3 regions of the Promicromonospora sp. CA-289599 genome follow, and region 2 is predicted to be linked to each of the others. Evidence: riboswitches for the same ligand, from Rfam matches in the RefSeq annotation. Region 2 holds a riboswitch; each other region holds the start of a gene.

Region 1 (6,226 bases), 370 kb from region 2:
GGTTCAGGGGGATGCCCGCGTCCTCGGCGACAGGGACGAGCTGCTCGACGGCGTCGAGCCGCTGCTCGTCGCGCAGGTGCTCGAACCCGAACTGCGCCCGGTGGGTGTCGTTGTCCTGCCCCTTGCGGTACCGGCCGGTGAGCAGGCCTCCGGCGAGCGGGCTCCAGACCAGGGTGCCCATGCCGTACTGCTGGGCGACCGGCAGGACGTCGCGCTCGATCCCCCGGTTCAGGATGGAGTACGGCGGCTGCTCGGCCCTGAAGCGTTCCAGGCCGCGCCGCTCTGCCACCCACTGGGCCTGGACGATCTCGGCGGCGGGCATCGTCGACGAGCCGATGGCCCGCACCTTGCCGGAGCTGATCAGGTACGTCAGCGCCGCCAGCGTGTCCTCGACGTCGGTCTCGGGGTCGGGGCGGTGGATCTGGTAGAGGTCGATGTAGTCGGTGCCCAGGCGCCGCAGCGAGTTCTCGACCTCGGCGATGATCCAGCGGCGGGAGTTGCCGCGGTGGTTGGGGTCGTCGCTCATGGGCAGGTGCACCTTGGTGGCGAGCACGACGTCGTCGCGCCGCCCCTTGAGCGCCTTGCCCACGATCTCCTCGGACTCCCCGTGCGAGTAGAAGTCGGCGGTGTCGACGAAGTTGATGCCGGAGTCGAGGGCCTTGTGGATGATCTTGATCGACTCCTCGTGGTCGGGGTTGCCGACCGCGCCGAACATCATCGCGCCGAGCGCGTAGGGGCTGACCTTGATACCGGTCCGGCCGAGGTTGCGGTACTGCATGGGGCCCTCCTGGGGTCGAGAGGTCTGGTGAGCGCTCCGGCGATGTCGTACTCTGGAGCTAAGCGGAACGCTCTTCCAGAACTATATGGAAAGGCGTTCCGGATAGCAAGGGATGGAGTGGAGTGACCCAGAACACAGCGCCGCGGCCCCTGCGCGCCGACGCGCAACGCAACATCGACTCGCTGCTCGACGCCGCCAAGTCGGCCTTCGGCACGTCCGGCGTGGATGCGCCCGCGAAGGAGATCGCCGACCTGGCCGGCGTCGGCGTCGGCACGCTGTACCGGCACTTCCCCAAGCGCTCGGACCTGGTCAAGGCCGTGTTCCAGCACGAGGTCGACGCCACCGCCGACGCCGCTTCCGCGCTGGCGGCCGAGCACGGGCCGGTCGACGCCCTGGAGAGGTGGCTGCACCGGTACACGGAGTTCCTCGCGACCAAGCGCGGCCTCGCCTCGGCCCTGCACTCGGGCGACCCGGCGTTCGACGCGCTGCCCGGCTACTTCCTCGGCCGGCTCGGCCCGGCCCTCGGCTCCCTGCTCGACGCCGCTGTCGAGGCGGGGGCGATCCGTGCCGTCGTCAGCCCCCAGGACCTCCTGTACGCCGTGTCCAAGCTGAACCTGCCCATGGGTGACGAGGAGCCGGAGCACGGCCGGCGCATGATCGACCTGCTCGTGGACGGGCTGCAGTACGGGGCCGGGCAGACCGCTGGGTAGGGTGGGGCCGAAATGGCGCGGGGCGCCGGGCACCAGCCTGGCTGAGACGCACCCGTGGAACCTGCTCTAGGTAATTCTAGCGAAGGGAACGCCTCATGGGCTCCGTCCTGCCTGACTCCGCATCCCGCACCCGACCGCCCGGGCACCCGGTCGTGGCGCTGGCGATCGCCGGCTCGGACCCCTCCGGCGGCGCGGGGATCCAGGCCGACCTGAAGACCTTCGCGGCGCTCGGCGGGTACGGCTGCGCGGTGCTCACCGGACTGACCGCCCAGTCCACGACCGGCGTGGCGCGGGTGCTGCCCGTGCCCGCCGACATGGTGACCGCGCAGCTCGAGACCCTGTTCGCCGACGTCGCGGTGGACGCCGTGAAGATCGGCATGACGACGGACGCCGCCGTCGGCCGGGCCGTCGCCGCGGCCTTGCGTGACCTGCGGGCCGCCGGGCGTATGCCCTACGTGGTGCTCGACCCGGTGATGGTCTCGACGTCGGGCCACCGCCTGCTCGCGCCCGACGCCGAAGCCGTGCTGCGCGACGAGCTGCTGCCCCTGGCCGACCTGGTCACGCCGAACCTGCCGGAGGCAGCGGTGCTGCTCGGCGCCGAACGGGCCGGGGACGATCGCGAGGCGGCCGACCAGGCGCGTGCGCTCCTCGAGCTCGGGGCACGGTTCGCCCTCGTCAAGGGCGGGCACCTGGACTCGGCGGAGTCGGTCGACCACCTCGCGGGGGCCGGCCTCGGACCCGGCAGCAGCCCGGACGGCGTCGTCGCCCTGACCGCCCCGCGGATCCCCACGCGGAACACGCACGGGACGGGCTGCACGCTCAGCTCGGCGTGCGCGGTCCTGCGCCCCCGGCACGACGGGTGGGAGCCCACCGTACGCGCGGCGAAGGACTACCTGACCGGAGCCCTGCGCGCCGCGGACGACCTGGTCGTCGGCGGGACGGGCACCACGCCCGGTCCCTGGCGCGGCCACGGCCCGGTCGACCACGGCTTCGGGTCGGCCCGCCACCGACCGACTGACTCGGCGGCCCCGAGTCCCCGAGTCAGCGCCCCGGTCCGACCAGGCCACTGACTCGGCGGACTGCAGGCGCCGAGTCAGCACCGTGGTCGGACTCGTCGCGCCCCGTCAGATCGTCTTGAGGAGCTCCGCCGCGCGGGCGCGGGCCCAGGCGTCGGCCTCCAGGACGCCCTCGACCGACGTCGCGTCGCCGGCGTCCGTCGTCTCGTGCGCCTCGACGACGGCGGCCACCGTGTCGACGATGTCGAGGAAGCCGATGGCCCCGTCGTGGAACGCGTCCACGCACACCTCGTTCGCGGCGTTGTAGACGGCGGGGTGCGTGCCGCCGGCCTCGCCGACCTGCCGGGCGAGGCGGACGGCGGGGAAGGCGTCGTCGTCCAGGGGGGCGAACTCCCAGGTGGACGCCTGGGTCCAGTCGATGGGCACGTCGACGTCAGGCAGGCGGTCGGGCCACGACAGGCCCAGCGCGATCGGCACGAGCATCCGCGGCGGCCCGGCCTGGGCGATGGTGGAGCCGTCGGCGAACTCGACCATCGAGTGGATCATCTGCTGCGGGTGCACCACGACGTCGATCGCGGTGAACGGCAGGTCGAACAGCAGGTGCGCCTCGATCACCTCGAGGCCCTTGTTGACCAGGGTCGCGGAGTTGGTGGTGACCACGCGCCCCATCGAGAAGTTGGGGTGCCGCAGGGCCTGCGCGGGCGTGACGTCGCGCAGCTCGGCGCGCGTGCGGCCACGGAACGGTCCGCCGCTGGCGGTGACGACGAGCTTGCGGACCTCGGACGACGCACCCGAGCGCAGCGACTGCGCGATGGCGGAGTGCTCCGAGTCCACCGGCACGATCTGGCCCTCGTGCCGCACCGCCGCCTTGACCAGCGCGCCCCCGACGACCAGCGACTCCTTGTTCGCGAGCGCCAGCGTCGAGCCGGCGGCGAGCGCGGCGAGGGTGGGGCGCAGGCCCACTGACCCGGTGATGCCGTTGAGCACGACGTCGCTCCCCCGGCCGGCGAGCTCGGTCGCGGCGTCCGGTCCGGCGAGCACCTCGACGCCGTCGGCGCCCGCCTCCCGGAGCAGGTCCAGCAGGGTCGGGCGGGCGGCGGCGTCGGCCACCGCGACGGCGCGCACGCCGAGCGACGCGGCCTGCCGGGCGAGGAGCGGCAGGTCGGAGCCGCCGGCGGACAGGGCGTCCACCCGGAACCGCTCGGGGTTGCGCCCGATGACGTCGATGGCCTGCGTGCCGATGGAACCGGTGGAGCCGAGGAGGGTGACGCTTCGCATGGTGCACATCCTGTCAGCCCGCGGTGCCGGTCCTGGTCAGTCGCCGGCGGCCGGCTCCGCGCGGCCGCGGCCGAACATCCGCCAGCCCTTGACCACGCCTCGGGGGTCCGGGACGGGCTCGCCCGCGGCCTCCCAGCCGGCGTCGTCGACGAGCGGGACCACGTGGAGGCCGAAGTCCGCGAGGATCACCGGGATGGCACGGATCGCCGCGCGGTCCTTCTCGCGGTCCGCCTCCGACAGCTCTTCCCAGGGTCGCAGGTCCGGGTGCAGACGCCGGGCGTCGTCCCGCTGGGGCCCGTAGGTCCAGCCCGCTGCGGCCTTCTCGGCCATCCACCGCTCGTGCTCGTCGACGGCGCGGGCGTCGACCACGGGTTCTGGGATCCGGCCGTGCTCGCCGTCGCCGGCGGGTGCGACGGTGCAGCCCATCTGGCGGAGCCGGTCCGGGATGGCGCGCACCTGGGCTCGGTTCGCGGCCCGGAGGTCGTCGGACAGGTCGACCCACGAGACCATCGCCGGGGTGCTCTCCCAGGCCACGCCGCGCGAGCGCTGGTTGCGCAGGTAGGTCAGGTGGGCGGAGACGGCCATGAGGTCGTAGACGTCGTCGTGCACCAGCACGCCGGGCGCGGTCGCCCTGCGCAGCAGCGTGCCCGGTTCGACGACGTCGAGCCGCCCGCCGAGGTCGTCGAGGATCGCGCCGTCGTGGGTGCCGAACAGGCCGCCGAGGCCCGCGAGGCGGTTGAGGCGGAGCACGACGGCGCCCTCGCCGGCACGCCAGAGGTCGCTGTCCCGCAGCGCGTGCCGGAGCGCGTCCCCGTCGTCGTCGTGGCACACGTAGACCCGCTGGGGCGTGCCGATCGCGCGCACCTCGGCGAACGTCTCGACCGGGACGAGCCGGCAGGCCGCCCGCACGCTGGGCCAGCGTGCCCGCAGCGCCTGCGCCGCGACGCGGGCACCGGGACCGACGAGGGTCACCGTGAGCGGTTCGCCGCCGGACGCGATCTCGACGCTCCGCAGCCGCGCGAACGCCACGACGAGCGCCCTGCCGAACGTGCCGTGCCCGACCACCGAGACGTGGGGTGTGGCGCCGCGCGCGACCGTCTGGTCGCGCCGGGCCAGGGACCGGGCGACGAGCTCGCCCAGCGTGAAGAAGTCCACACCCGGCTGCGGGTGGCTGAGGTGGCGGGCCTGCAGGGCGAGCGCGAGCTCGGGGTCGCTCACGTGGGCGTTCAGGCGCAGGCCCGGCAGGGCGGGATCCCGCTCCGCACGGTTGGCCACCGCCACCGTGAGCACGTTGACGCCGGGTTCGTCGTCCTCTCGCTCGCACGCGTAGAGCACCGCGGCGCCGGAGATACCGGCGTTGCGCAGCGACGCCGTGTCCCCTGTTGCGGTCCGCGCGACGGGCGCGCCCCGGGCTGCGAGCGCCTCGGCGATGAGGTCGGCGGCCGGTGTGCGCCCGACGACCACGGCGTGGCCGCGCATCCGACGGGTGCGCATCGCCGCGATCTGGTCGGCGAACAGGGAGCGCACGGCCTCGAAGACGGCGTAGCCGGTGGCGACCGGGGCGAGGAACCGTGCGGCCTGGAGCTGCCAGGGCAGGTCGCCGCCGTCGTTGGTGGCCTCCGCACCGAGCACGAAGAGCTGGACGGAGTAGTAGACGACGTCCCACCCGGTGGTGCCCCAGACGAAGTCCGGGGAGGACCGGTAGACGGAGAAGCCCCACAGGCCCAGTGCGAAGGCCACGCCGAACAGCGCGGTGAAGCCCGCACGCACCCAGGACCGGCGCACGCGCAGCCGGCGCGGTCCGCCGCGGGGAATCACGAGCTCCGGTGCCGCCATCTCGTGCCCCTCTCGTCCGACCCACCAGCACACCTAACGGTGCATTTCAGGCTAAAGGTCGCTAGCGTCATGACCAGCGGCGACATTACACACAGGGGATGCATTTCTCTCCGGTCCGCGACATTCGCCGAGGAGAACAGCGGGGGGCAAGGATGACCGACCGGAGAGTCCGCGGCCTGCTACCCGCTGCCCGGGCGTCCGTCGCGCCGCGCACCGACGGGTACGACGCCTTCCTGTCCTACAGCCGCGACTCCGACGGCGAGTTCGCGCCCGACTTCCACACGCAGCTCCTCGACTTCGACAAACGCGACGACGTCCGCGACCTGCGCATCTTCCTGGACCGGACCGGCCTGGCGAACAACCCCAGCCTCTGGGGTTCCATCAAGCGCAAGCTCGAGCACTCCGACTACCTCATCCTGCTCGCCTCCGAGGGCGCCGCGAGCTCCCACTTCGTGGCCGAGGAGGTGGCCTGGTGGCTCGAGCACCGGGAACCCGAGACCCTTCTGGTCGCGCTGACGAGCGGCAAGATCGTCTGGGACCGGTCAGCGCGCAGTATCGACAAGATCAGCACCACCGCACTGCCCGCCCCGCTCGCCGACCGGATCGAC
Region 2 (6,226 bases):
GTAGGGCACGTCGTACGAGCCCGCCTGGTCGCTCCGGAACTTGAAGTTCCCCGCCGACGTGTTCTGCGTGATGCTGGCGCCGGCTGCCTCGGTGACGCTCGTCAGCCGCAGCTTGTCGTCGTTGGCGTCGTGGTCGTTCACCATCGGGTTCACTGTGACCGGTTCGCCGGTCAGCACGGTCACGTGGTCCTGGACGGGCACCGGCGCGACGTTGGCGGCGACGACGTCCACGTGCATCTTGCCCTCGAAGGCCTCGCCCTCCGAGTCCGAGACCCGGATGTCGACCACCTTGAGGCCCGTGGCGCCGCCGCCGTCACGGAACTCGACGGTGCCGTCCGGGCGGAACCGCACCTCGTCCAGCGGGTTGGCGGTAGTCGCGTTCGAGAGGTAGAGGTCGTCGCCGTCGGGGTCCTGGAAGTACGGCAGCACCTTCATGCTGGCCAGACGGTCCTGGCCCACCTGGAGCACGGGTTCGCCGTCGGGCTGGACCGGTGGGTTGTTCTCCGTCAGCGGTACGATCCGCACGGTGGCCTCGGCGGTCGCCTTGCCGTTCTCGCGGCCGTCGTCGACCTGGTACGTGAAGGTGGTGTCACCGGTCGCGTCGTCCGGCACGTCGGCCTGCAGGGCCGCTCCGCCGAGCACGCGGTCGACGGTGACGCCCTCGGGCGGGGTGACGACCGAGGCCGTCAGCACGTCGCCGTCCTTGTCCATGTCGTTGCCCAGCACGTTCAGCACGGTGGTGCGGCCGGGCCGGACGCCGATCGAGTCGTCCTCGGGTACCGGCGTGGTGTTGGCCTTGTTCCGGTCGGCCACGAAGTGGTCGACCTGCATAGCGGTGGTCTGCTCCGACTCGGTCTTCTCGCCGTCGCCGTCCTTGGGCTGCATGTAGTCCCAGTCGTCGACCATCTCGAAGTCGTCGGCGGCCATCCACAGCTGACCGTTCGCGACGTCGTTCAGCACGATGACCTCACGGTTGACGCGGTAGACCAGGTTCGTGGAGGCGTCCGCACCCTCCAGCGCCTGCCTGACGTCGTCGGCCTCGCCCGCGCACTCCCGGACCACCTGACCAGGTCCCGACCAGGCGCCGTAGACGCACCCGCCGAGCTGCACGGGGGCCGATGCGACAGCTGCGGGCCCGTCCGTCAGCGAGTGCAGGGTGGAGGTCCCGCCTGCGAGCGGCTGGACGACCAGGCCGTTCAGCGTCGCGACCACCACGTTGCCGGTCGCGCTCGACGGCTGCTGCAGCGTGCCCTGTGCGCCGTCGGCGATCTTGACCGTCTCGCCGCCCGGCAGGACCAGGGTCCCGGACGTCTGGTCGAACACCACTGGTTCGTCACCCACCGCGGAGACCTGCACCTCGGCGTCGGCGCCGAGGGGGAGGCTCGCCTCGTCCACCTGCTCGGCGACGCCCTGCTTGGTGGTGGGGATCGTGTAGAGCTTGCCGTCGCCCGGGACGGCGAGGAGGACCGTGCCGTCGTCGCCGACGGCGAGCCTGCCACCGGTGCCCGCCTTGACCGTGGGCTTGAGCTTGGTCTCGTCGAACGTGGTGGAGGCGAACGGGAGGACCCAGGCCCTGCCGGTCTCCGGGTCGTAGACGGCGGTGGTCGCGCTGCCCGAGGCGACCTGCGCACCGGCGGGAAGCTTCATCGTGGCGTCGAGGACGAGCTGCCCCGGGTTCACCGGGCTCGCGGAGAACTTGCTCGTGCTGTTCAGGAGGACACGCTGTGCGTCCTGCTCCACGTCGAAGCTTCCGGCGCCTGCCAGCAGGACGCCGTCCAAGGCCTTCGCGTCGTAGTTGAACCGGCCGAGCTCGCCGTACGCGGTCCGCGTCACCCAGACGCCCGAGTCGTTCAGCTCGACGTCGGCTGTCGTCTCGCCCTCGTACAGGAGCGCGAAGCTCACGAGCCCCACCCCGAAGAGGGTCACCACACCGGCAGACACCACGGATCGACGGTTCTTCAACGCGCGTGAGACCAGGCTCATGCGTCCTCCTCATTCCACGAAAGATTGCTCGCCCGGACGGTCCACACAGGCGCAACCGGAGCACCCTACCGAGTACAAAGGTGAAAAGTCGTCGAATATCGGTGGGTAGAACTACCCGGAATGACCCGTCTGTCCACCGGGTGGCCAGGAACGACGGTTGCCCTCGGCGACGTGCGCCGGGAGGATGAGCGGCATGACAGCCACCCCGCCTCCGGTACCCCGTCGGGAGCGCGCCGTACGTGTCGTCGTCCCGGTCCTCGCCGTCCTCGGACTCGTGCTCCTGGGCACCGCCGCCTGGTTCGAGAGCCGCCCGACGTCCTACGGCTGGTTCGCGTACGCGCCCCTGTCGGGCACGACCTACGTCCCGGACGGCACCTATGCGCCCGGGGCGGCAGCACTGCTGTCCGGCGCCGGGGCGCTCCTGATCGGTGGTGCGGTCGGCTTCGTCCTCGGACGGCGCAGCCGGCCCGCGGCGGACGAGCGCTGACCCCCGCTCGCGCTACCCGTCCGCGTCCGTGATCCTGCGCCGCAGACCGGCGGCGGCGGCCCTCGGGTCGTCCGCCTGCGTGATGGCGCGGACGACGACGACGCGGCGCGCCCCGGCGTCGAGCACCTGGTCGAGGCGGGCGTCGTCGACCCCGCCGATGGCGAACCAGGGCGTGGCCGGCTCCTTGGCGGCGACGTCGCGCACCAGGTCGACGCCGACGGCCGCGCGGCCCGGCTTGGTGGGTGTGGCCCAGACGGGACCCACGCAGAAGTAGTCGACGCGGGCGTCGGCCTCGGCTGCCAGCGCCTGGTCGAGGGAGTGGGTGGAGCGGCCCAGCACGGGGCCCTCGCCCAGCAGGGCCTGCACCGCGCCGGACGGCAGGTCGCCCCGGCCCATGTGCACCACGGGAGCACCGGCGATCCGCGCGATGTCGGCCCGGTCGTTGACCGCCCACAGCGCGCCGTGCTCGGTGGCCACCCGAGCGACGAGGGCGTGCAGCTCTACCTCGCGGGCCGCCTCCAGGGACTTGTCCCGGAGCTGGACGACGTCGACGCCGCCCTCCAGCGCCGCGTGCAGGAACGGTTCCAGGTCACCGGTGGTCTGACGGGCGTCCGTGCACAGGTACAGGCGGGCGTCGGCGAGCCGGGTACGGGGATCCACGAGCGTGAGTGTATGTCGACGCGCTGGTGGGCCGGCGCCTGGTGCACAGGCGTCCCGGAGCGGCCGCCGGGCAGGGTTATGGTTGTCGCGTGCACGGGAGCCCCGGACGGGGCTGAGAGGGCGCAGGGCGCCGACCGTCGAACCTGATCTGGGTCATGCCAGCGAAGGGAGAACACTTGAGCAGCCGTGCGAGCAGCCACGTTGTCAGCTGTGCGAGCAGTCACGCGTGCGACGTCCTCGTCGTCGGCGGGGGCATCATCGGCCTGACCGCTGCCTGGCGTGCGCTGGAGGCCGGGGCGAACGTCGTCGTCCTGGACCCGGCGCCCGGCGACGGCGCCACCCACGCCGCCGCGGGCATGCTCGCGCCGGTCATGGAGGCGGGCTTCGGGGAGGAGGCGCAGACGCGGCTGGGCACGGCCTCGCTCGCCCTCTGGCCCGAGTTCGCCGACGCGCTCGAACGCGCGGCGGGGCTGCCGGCCGGCGCCGTCGGCCTGGAGACCGCAGGGACCCTCGCCCTCGCCTACGACGGCGACGACCTGGTCGCGCTGCGCCGGATCCTCGCCCTGCACCGGGACCTGGGTCTCGGCTCGGTGGAGATCACGCCCGCCGAGGCGCGGCGGCGCGAGCCCGGCGTCGGGCCCCGGGTGGCGGGTGCGGCGTGGGTCCCCGGCGACCACCAGGTGGACCCGCGTGCGGTGCACGCGGCGCTCGCCGTGGTCACCGCCCGCGCGACCCACGTGCCCCGCGCCGCGGTCTCGCTGACCTGGGCGGACGGCGCAGTCGTCGGCGTGCTCGACGACGCGGGCACCGCCTACTCCGCGGGGACGGTGGTCCTGGCCGCCGGCCACGCGAGCGCAGCCCTGTTCGCGGGTGCGCCCACCCGGCCCGTACCCGGCACGACCCTGCGCCTGGACGCCGCCGCCGACCGTTCGCCCGCGGTAGTGGTGCGCGGCACCGTGCAGGGGCGACCCGTCTACGTGGTACCCCGCCGGGTACGGCCCGACGGGCGGCGCGAGCTGGTCGTCGGCGCGACGTCGGACGAGCGCGACGACAACCACCTGACCCGCGCCGGCGACGTCTTCGCGCTGCTGCGCGACGCCCGCGCCCTGCTGCCCGAGCTCGACGACGCGGTCCTCCTGGGGGCCATCACCCGGGCCCGGCCCGGCAGCCCGGACAACGCACCGCTCCTGGGCCGGGCGGCCGACGGCCTGTACCTGGCCACGGGGCACCACCGCAACGGCATCCTGCTCACCCCGCTGACGGCGGCCGCCGTCGACGAGGCGCTGGGCGCTGCGCCGCCGGGGCCGCCGGGGTCGCCGGGCGGGCCGGAGGTCAGGGCCGCCGTCGAGGCGGCCACCCGGTACGCGGACCCGCTCCGGTTCGCCGTCGCGGACCGCGCCGCGCCACACAGCACCACACCACACAGCACCACACCACACAGCACCACACCCAGGACCGAACGAGGAGGCACAGCATGACCACAGCACCGTCCGCGACATCCGGCACCGCCGGAGCGCAGGCTCCCGGGGCGCCCGGCGCGGCCGTCGTCAACGGCGAGCCGTACCCGCTCGACGGCCCGCTGCCGATCGCCGACCTGGTCGCCCGCCTGCTGCCCGACCTCGTGGTCGACGGCGCACCGCGCGGGGTCGCCGTCGCACTCGACGACGCCGTCGTGCCGCGCAGCGCCTGGGGCACCACGTACGTCCGGCCGGGCGACCGTGTCGAGGTCGTCACCGCAGTGCAGGGAGGCTGAGCATGCTGAGCACTGACACACCGTTCACCATCGCGGGCACGACGCTCGGATCACGCCTGGTCATGGGCACCGGGGGAGCGGCGAGCCTGCTCGCCCTGGAGGACGCGCTCGTGGCCTCGGGCACGGAGCTGACGACCGTCGCGATGCGCCGCGTGTCCCGGCCCCGGCCGTCGGACGACCCGGCAGCCGCCGGCGACCCGTCCGTCTGGGGGCTGCTCGAACGCCTGGGCATCCGCGCCCTACCCAACACCGCCGGCTGCTTCTCCGTGCGCGAGGCGGTGCTCACCGCGCAGCTCGCCCGCGAGGCGTGCGCGACCGACTGGGTCAAGCTGGAGGTCATCGCCGACGACGTGACGCTCCTGCCCGACGTGGTCGGCCTGGTCGAGGCAGCCAAGATCCTGGTCGACGACGGATTCACCGTGCTGCCGTACACCAACGACGACCCGATCACCGCGCGCCGCCTGGAGGACGTCGGCTGTGCGGCGGTCATGCCGCTGGGCTCGCCGATCGGCTCCGGGCTCGGCATCGCCAACCCGCGCAACATCGAGGCGATCGCCGGCGCCGCGTCCGTCCCGGTGATCCTGGACGCGGGGATCGGTACGGCGTCGGACGCGGCGCTCGCGATGGAGCTCGGGTGCGACGGCGTCCTGCTGGCGACCGCCGTGACCCGCGCGGCAGACCCGGTGCGGATGGCGCACGCGATGCGGCTCGCGGTCGAGGCCGGGTATGCGGCGGCCGGTGCGGGCAGGCCGCCGCGGCGGGAGCGGGCGCTGGCGTCGTCCCCGGTCGGGGGCCTGGTCGCCGTCGGCGACAACGTGGTCGGCGACAACCTGGACCTGGCGCTGTGACCGCGCTGCCGCCGCTCGTCGAGCCCGGCCGCGCGCTGGACCGGGACGAGCTGGCCCGGTACGCGCGCCACCTGGTGCTGCCCGGCATGGGCACCGAGGGGCAGCGCCGGCTGGCGAGCGCCCGCGTGCTCGTGGTGGGTGCGGGCGGCCTGGGCAGCCCCGCCCTGCTCTACCTCGCCGCGGCGGGCGTCGGCACGCTCGGAATAGTGGACGACGACCTCGTCGAGACGTCGAACCTGCAGCGTCAGGTGATCCACGGCGTCTCGGACCTGGGCTCGCCGAAGACCACGTCGGCACGCGCGACGGTCGCGGAGGCCAACCCGCACGTTCGCGTCGTCGAGCACCGGGAGCGGCTGACCGCCGCCAACGCGCTGGCCGTGCTCTCCGGCTACGACGTGGTGCTCGACGGGACCGACGCCTTCGCCACGCGCTACCTCGTCTCCGACGCCGCGGAGGTGCTGGGCATCCCGTGCGTCTGGGGCGCGATCTACCGGT
Region 3 (6,226 bases), 1.7 Mb from region 2:
ACCGCGAGGTGCTCACCCGTGGCGACGCCGTAGCCCGCCACGGCGAGGCCCACCACCACCAGGCTCGCGAAGCCCAGGACGGTCCGCGCGGTACCGAACCGCTCGGCGACGAGTCCCGAGAGCGGGATGGCCGCGACGGAGCCGATGGACCCTGTCAGCAGCAGCAGACCCATCTCCTGCTCGGAGAAGGAGAGTCCGTCCCGGACGGCCGGGAGGCGTGCTGCCCAGCTCGCGAACGCGAACCCGCTGGCCGCGAAGACGACGAAGACCGCACGAGCGGCGGCGTGTGCAGTAGGCACTGAACTCCTTGGTGCGATTGAATCTCCCGACCGTAAGCCACAATCTGGGATCAGCCCAGCAGATTCCTGGGCCCGCACCACTGGTGCCGAGGTGAGAGAGAAGGAACCCGCGATGAGCCGCCAGACCGTACGACCGACCCTCGCGAAGGTCGCCGAGCTGGCCGGTGTCTCCGTCTCCACCGCGTCGCTCGCGTTCTCCGGCGCGGGACCGATCACCCCCGAGACCCGGGAGAAGGTGCTGGCCGCCGCGCGCGAGCTCGAGTACTCCGGCCCCAACCCCCTGGGGCGGCAGCTCCGGTCAGGACGGTCGGGGATCGTCGGTGTGGTGATCGGTGACCAGCTCGGCAGGTCGTTCCGCGACCCCGTCTCCACCCAGGTGCTGCACGGCCTCGTCTCCGCGATCGGTGAGCAGGGCCTCGGCGTGCTGCTCGTGCCGGGTATGCCGCAGGGCACCACCACGCAGTCCATGGGGCTCGCCGCCGAGGCGGGGCTGCCGCCCGCCGTCGACCCGCTGGTCGAGGCCGCCGCGATGGACGTCGCGGTGCTCGTCTGGGGCACCCTGAAGGACGACCCGAACCTCGCCGCGCTGCAGCGCAGGGGGGTGCCCGTCGTGATCGGTGAGGGACACGAGGTGTCCGGCGTCCCCGTGGTGAGCGTCGACGACCGCCTGGGCGCCGCCGAGGCGGTGCGTCACCTCGTCGAGCTCGGGCACACGCGGATCGCGGAGATCACGCTGCCGTTCGGGCGGGACGAGCGGTCCGGGCTGGTCGACGCCGACCGGCTCGCGTCCGCCGAGCGCACGCCGACCCGCAACCGGCTGGCCGGCGTACGGGACGTCATCGAGCCCGTCATCTCGTGGGAGACGCCCGCGTCGCTCGTGGAGCACGGGCGCGACGCCGCCACCGAGATCCTGTCCGAGTGGGCGCCCGCCCGGGACCGTCCGACGGCGATCGTCGCGCACTCCGACCTGCTCGCCGCCGGTGCGGTGATCGCCGCCCGCGAGCTCGGGCTGCGGGTGCCCGAGGACGTGTCGGTGGCCGGGTTCGACGGGCTCGACCTGCCGTGGCTCTCCCCCGACGTGCTCACCAGCGTGCACCAGCCGCTCGTGGAGAAGGGCCGGGCGCTCGGCCTGGCCGTCATCGCGCTGCTGGCCGGCGAGGAGCCCCGGTCGGTGGTGCTGCCGGTGACCCTGGTCGAGGGCACGACGACGGGCCCGGTCCCGGACCTACCCTGACCGTCCTCGTTGAGTGCTGGCTATTTGCGGGCTCAGCACGCTCCGGCCCGCAAATAGCCAGCACTCAACGAATGGTCAGGGGCGGAGGGTCGGGGCCGGGAGGTAGACCTCGCCGCCCGACTCGCGGAACTCCGCGGACTTCTGGGCCATGCCCTCCGCTTGAGCGGACGCCGACGCCGACGCCGCGTCCGCGAGCGCCGCCTGGTGCTGCGCCCCGCCGAACTCGTCGCGGATGTCCTGCGAGATCCGCATCGAGCAGAACTTCGGCCCGCACATCGAGCAGAAGTGCGCGGTCTTCGCGGCCTCGGCCGGAAGCGTCTCGTCGTGGTACGACTCCGCGAGCTCCGGGTCGAGCGACAGGTTGAACTGGTCCCGCCAGCGGAACTCGAAGCGGGCCTTGGACAGGGCGTCGTCCCGGTCGCGGGCGCCGGGGTGCCCCTTGGCGACGTCGGCGGCGTGCGCGGCGATCTTGTAGGTCACCACGCCGGTGCGCACGTCGTCGCGGTTCGGCAGGCCGAGGTGCTCCTTGGGCGTGACATAGCAGAGCATCGCGGTGCCGTACCGGGCGATCTCGGTGGCGCCGATCGCTGAGGTGATGTGGTCGTACCCGGGCGCGATGTCGGTCACGAGCGGGCCGAGCGTGTAGAACGGGGCGCCGTCGCAGAGCTCCTGCTGCCGCTCCACGTTCTCGCGCACCAGGTGGAACGGGACGTGTCCGGGCCCCTCGACCATGACCTGGACGTCGTGGGCCCAGGCCCGTTTCGTCAGCTCGGCGAGGGTGTCGAGCTCGGCGAACTGCGCGGCGTCGTTCGCGTCGGCGAGCGAGCCCGGCCGCAGGCCGTCGCCGAGGGAGAAGGCGACGTCGTACCGGGCGAAGATCTCGCAGAGCTCGTCGAAGTGCGTGTAGAGGAAGTTCTCCTGGTGGTGCGCCAGGCACCAGCCCGCGAGGATCGACCCGCCGCGCGAGACGATGCCCGTGACTCGGTCGGCGGTGAGCGGCACGTACCGCAGGAGCACGCCGGCGTGCACGGTCATGTAGTCGACGCCCTGCTCGCACTGCTCGATCACCGTGTCGCGGTAGATCTCCCAGGTCAGCGCGCTGGCGTCGCCGTTCACCTTCTCCAGGGCCTGGTAGATCGGCACGGTGCCGATGGGCACCGGCGAGTTCCGCATGAGCCATTCGCGCGTGGTGTGGATGTCGTCGCCCGTGGACAGGTCCATGACCGTGTCGGCACCCCACTTGGTGGCCCACTCGAGCTTTTCCACCTCCTCCGCGATGGAGCTGTGGACGGCGGAGTTGCCGATGTTCGCGTTGACCTTCACCAGGAACGCCCTGCCGATGATCATCGGCTCCGACTCCGGGTGGTTCACGTTGTTCGGGATGATCGCCCGGCCAGCGGCCACCTCGCTGCGCACGAGCTCGACGTCGCAGTTCTCGCGCACCGCGACGAACCGCATCTCGGGCGTGATCACGCCCTGGCGTGCGTAGTGCATCTGGGTGACGGTCCGGCCGGGGAGCGCCCGGCGGGGCCGGCGTCGTTCACCCTGCCACTCCTGGCTGGCGGCACCGCGGCGCAGCGCGCCGCGCCCGTCGTCGGCCAGTGCCCGATCGCGGCCGTCGTACTCCTCCGTGTCTCCGCGTGCCACGACCCAGGGTTCGCGGGCGGGAGCGAGGCCACGGACCGGGTCGGAACCGGGGCCTTGCGTGCGATAGACCCGGACCGGCTCGTTGGGGGCGCCGTCGGGCGACGGGGCCAGCGTGATCTCCGTGACCGGCACCCGGAGACCCGTGCCGTCCTGCGGTGTGCTGTACCCGCCGTCGTGCTCGTGGTCGCGCTCGTACTGGTAAGCGAGCGTGCGGGACTGGGACTTCTCCATCATGAGACTCCTGCTTCCTACGCCGGTGTTAACCGGACAGGTTCAACGGTCCCGGGCCGAACAGCCCGATCTCAGCCCCTGCGTGAGGCACCCGTGGGATCGCCGCCGACGTTAGCACCCCGAGCCGTCTGTGCTCACCGGGGTCTCTCTTTCGGGGCCAAAGCTCTTCCGCTCTGATAGAGAGACCTCATGGCTCGCTTCACCCAGCGGCGGGCCCCGACGTGGAGGCACACATGTCAGTTCGAGGAAAGCTGCGAACGAGGGTGTTCGCGCTGATGGCGACGGGAGCGCTCGTAGTGCAAGCAGGAATCGTGGCGGGTGCGGCGGCTGCGGACGGGCCGGGTCCGGCGGCGTCGGACAACCAGATCACGCTGACCTCCTGGGACGGGGTACGCGAGCTACGTGCGGGCGAGACCTCGAACCTGCGGCCGAACGCCAAGGGCGGGCTCGTGCTGAAGCACGGCGGCGACACCGTCGAGTACACCGACCCGTTCGGCGACGGCACTCCCGTCACCTACGAGACGGGCCGGTGGACGTCGCCGGTCGTCGCGGCCGGGTACCTGATCGACGAGTCCGTGAGCTCGTGGAACGCGCACACGCCCACCGGCACGTGGGTGGAGATCGAGTTCCGGGGCCGCAAGGCCGACGGGACGTGGACCAAGTGGTTCGTGATGAGCCGCTGGGCGTCGGGCGCCGAGTTCGCACCCGCCGACGGCAGCGTCGGCGACATCCACCGCACCTCCGTGAACGGGCAGACCGACGCGGACGCGTACCTGTTCACGGACACCTTCGTCGCGAAGTCGGGCAACGAGCCCGACGCGTTCCAGACGCGGGCCACGCTGTACCGGCCCGAGGGCACCCGGGTATCGCCGCGGCTGGACTCGGTGAGCACCATGACCAACGAGTACCTGCCCGACTCGCACTACACGGGCACCAGCGACTTCACGCTCGGTCGTGCGGTGTCGCTCGACGTGCCGCAGTTCAGCCAGAACATCCACCGCGGCGAGTACCCCGAGTTCGGGGGCGGCGGCCAGGTGTGGTGCTCGCCGACGTCGTCGTCCATGGTGCTGTACTACTACGGGCGCGAGGTGCCGGAGGCCGAGCTCGAGGGCATCGAGGCCCCGAACGGTGACCCGCAGGTCGATTACGCCGCCATGCGGACCTGGGACTACACGTACGAGGGCGCGGGCAACTGGCCGTTCAACGCCGCGTACGCCAGCACGTTCGGGCTGGACTCGTTCGTGACCCGGCTGCGGTCCCTCGCGGAGGCCGAGAAGTTCATCAAGGCGGGCATCCCGCTCATCTTCTCGATCAGCTTCGAGGAGGAGGAGATGCCTGAGGCCGGGTACGGCACCAACGGGCACCTCGTGACGCTGGTCGGGTTCACCGCAGCAGGCGACCCGATCATCAACGACCCGAACAAGGCGAGCAACGAGGCCGTGCGTTCCGTCTACACGCGGGAAAACTTCGAGCGTGTGTGGCAGACCTCGACCGACGGCATCACGTACGTCTACCACCCGAAGAACGTGAGGCTGCCGCGCAACCTGCCGGGTGTCACGCCGAACTGGTGATCCGGCCTGTCGGCCGCGGAGTGTCCGTCACCCCCGCGGCCGCCTAGCGGCCCGGGACACCCCGCGGTTCCGACGTGTACGCCGCCGAGGCGTGGCCCTTCGCCGAGACCGTCACCCGGACCGTGAGCTCGGCGCCCTGGTCGCGGCCCGTCACGAGGTACCTGCTGCCGATCGCCCGGGACACCGGCTCGCCGTCGCGCAGCCACTGGTAGCGGACGCGGACGTCGTTCGGGAGGTACGTGCCGGCGTCCGCGCGCAGGACCTTCCCCGGCTTGGCCCTGCCCTCGATGCTCGGCCCGGACACATCGGCCACCACCGGGTCGTGCAGCTCGACGTCGGACGCGTTGACGAAGACGTGCCGGTGCGCCAGCCACACCTGGTAGTACACGTCGTTGCCGCGCACCACCGTGCGGTCGCCCGGTCCCGTGCCGTCGAACGTGGTGGCCCGGTAGTAGTCGGACGCGACGTGGTCGTCGGCCACCGCGTACGTCTGGTCCACGCCCACGCGGTACTCGATCGGCGTGACCGGCTGCACCGGGACGCCCGGGTGCTCCTCGTACGCTGCTGCCTCCGGGTAGGCCCTGCCGAAGACCGGCGCCGGGGCGTCGCCCGCGACCGTGACCGTCTTCGCCGTCGCCGGCACCACCACCGGGCGCTCGGCCGGGTTGTGCAGCCAGGCCAGCGAACCGGCCCACCACACGCCCAGCCAGTCGCCCTCTACCTGGTCGACGACGAGCTTGTGCCCCGACTGGACGCGCGCGCTCACGTCGCTCGCGTACGTGGTTCCGTCCGACCCGTCCGGCTTCCAGCCCGGGTCCTTCGCCAGCGGCGCGTCGGCCGACGGCGACTGGTGCAGGTACCGGAAGTTCGTCCCCGCGCCGGCTACGCACGCGCCCGAGCCCGGAGACGCCTGCTCACAGCCCGTCACGGTGTTCGGGTTGTCGGCGTACCCGGTGCGCACCTCGACCACGTCGCCCGGTGCGACGTTCGTCGTCGCCTCCAGGTCACCGCCGATGGGGGCACCGAGCAGCTCGAAGTAGTGGTCCCAGTCCCAGTAGGGGCCCGGGTCCCAGTGCACGTTCCTGGTGGACCCGGGCAGGATGCCCGGCACCTGGTCGTGCCCGATGACGTGCGCCCGGTCGAGCGGGATGTCGTGCTCCGCCGCCAGGTGCCGGACCAGGTCCGCCGACGCCTGGTACATCGCCTCCGTGTACCAGGCACCCGTACCGGCCCAGCCCTCGTGC

What was found. A riboswitch is a leader RNA that binds a small molecule or an ion and turns the genes downstream of it on or off. The one in region 2 is predicted to bind thiamine pyrophosphate.
Region 1: another riboswitch for thiamine pyrophosphate. It lies ahead of thiD (bifunctional hydroxymethylpyrimidine kinase/phosphomethylpyrimidine kinase); the one in region 2 lies ahead of thiO (glycine oxidase ThiO).
Region 3: another riboswitch for thiamine pyrophosphate. It lies ahead of thiC (phosphomethylpyrimidine synthase ThiC); the one in region 2 lies ahead of thiO (glycine oxidase ThiO).

The regions. Positions count from the first base shown of each region.
Region 1 covers NZ_JBNJNI010000001.1:4,684,617-4,690,842, reverse strand. Annotated here, with positions in the region: gene ACQEVI_RS20890 (aldo/keto reductase) at 1-778, opposite strand, end outside; gene ACQEVI_RS20885 (TetR/AcrR family transcriptional regulator) at 901-1,488, shown strand; TPP riboswitch at 1,497-1,594, shown strand; gene thiD (bifunctional hydroxymethylpyrimidine kinase/phosphomethylpyrimidine kinase) at 1,584-2,558, shown strand; gene dxr (1-deoxy-D-xylulose-5-phosphate reductoisomerase) at 2,613-3,782, opposite strand; gene ACQEVI_RS20870 (RyR domain-containing protein) at 3,819-5,618, opposite strand; gene ACQEVI_RS20865 (hypothetical protein) at 5,771-6,226, shown strand, end outside.
Region 2 covers NZ_JBNJNI010000001.1:5,051,286-5,057,511, forward strand. Annotated here, with positions in the region: gene ACQEVI_RS22465 (Ig-like domain-containing protein) at 1-1,983, opposite strand, end outside; gene ACQEVI_RS22470 (hypothetical protein) at 2,177-2,470, shown strand; gene thiE (thiamine phosphate synthase) at 2,483-3,130, opposite strand; TPP riboswitch at 3,214-3,317, shown strand; gene thiO (glycine oxidase ThiO) at 3,307-4,608, shown strand; gene thiS (sulfur carrier protein ThiS) at 4,605-4,883, shown strand; gene ACQEVI_RS22490 (thiazole synthase) at 4,886-5,731, shown strand; gene ACQEVI_RS22495 (ThiF family adenylyltransferase) at 5,728-6,226, shown strand, end outside.
Region 3 covers NZ_JBNJNI010000001.1:3,396,019-3,402,244, reverse strand. Annotated here, with positions in the region: gene ACQEVI_RS15080 (MFS transporter) at 1-299, opposite strand, end outside; gene ACQEVI_RS15075 (LacI family DNA-binding transcriptional regulator) at 412-1,533, shown strand; gene thiC (phosphomethylpyrimidine synthase ThiC) at 1,609-3,414, opposite strand; TPP riboswitch at 3,409-3,514, opposite strand; gene ACQEVI_RS15065 (C39 family peptidase) at 3,645-4,982, shown strand; gene ACQEVI_RS15060 (N-acetylmuramoyl-L-alanine amidase) at 5,026-6,226, opposite strand, start outside.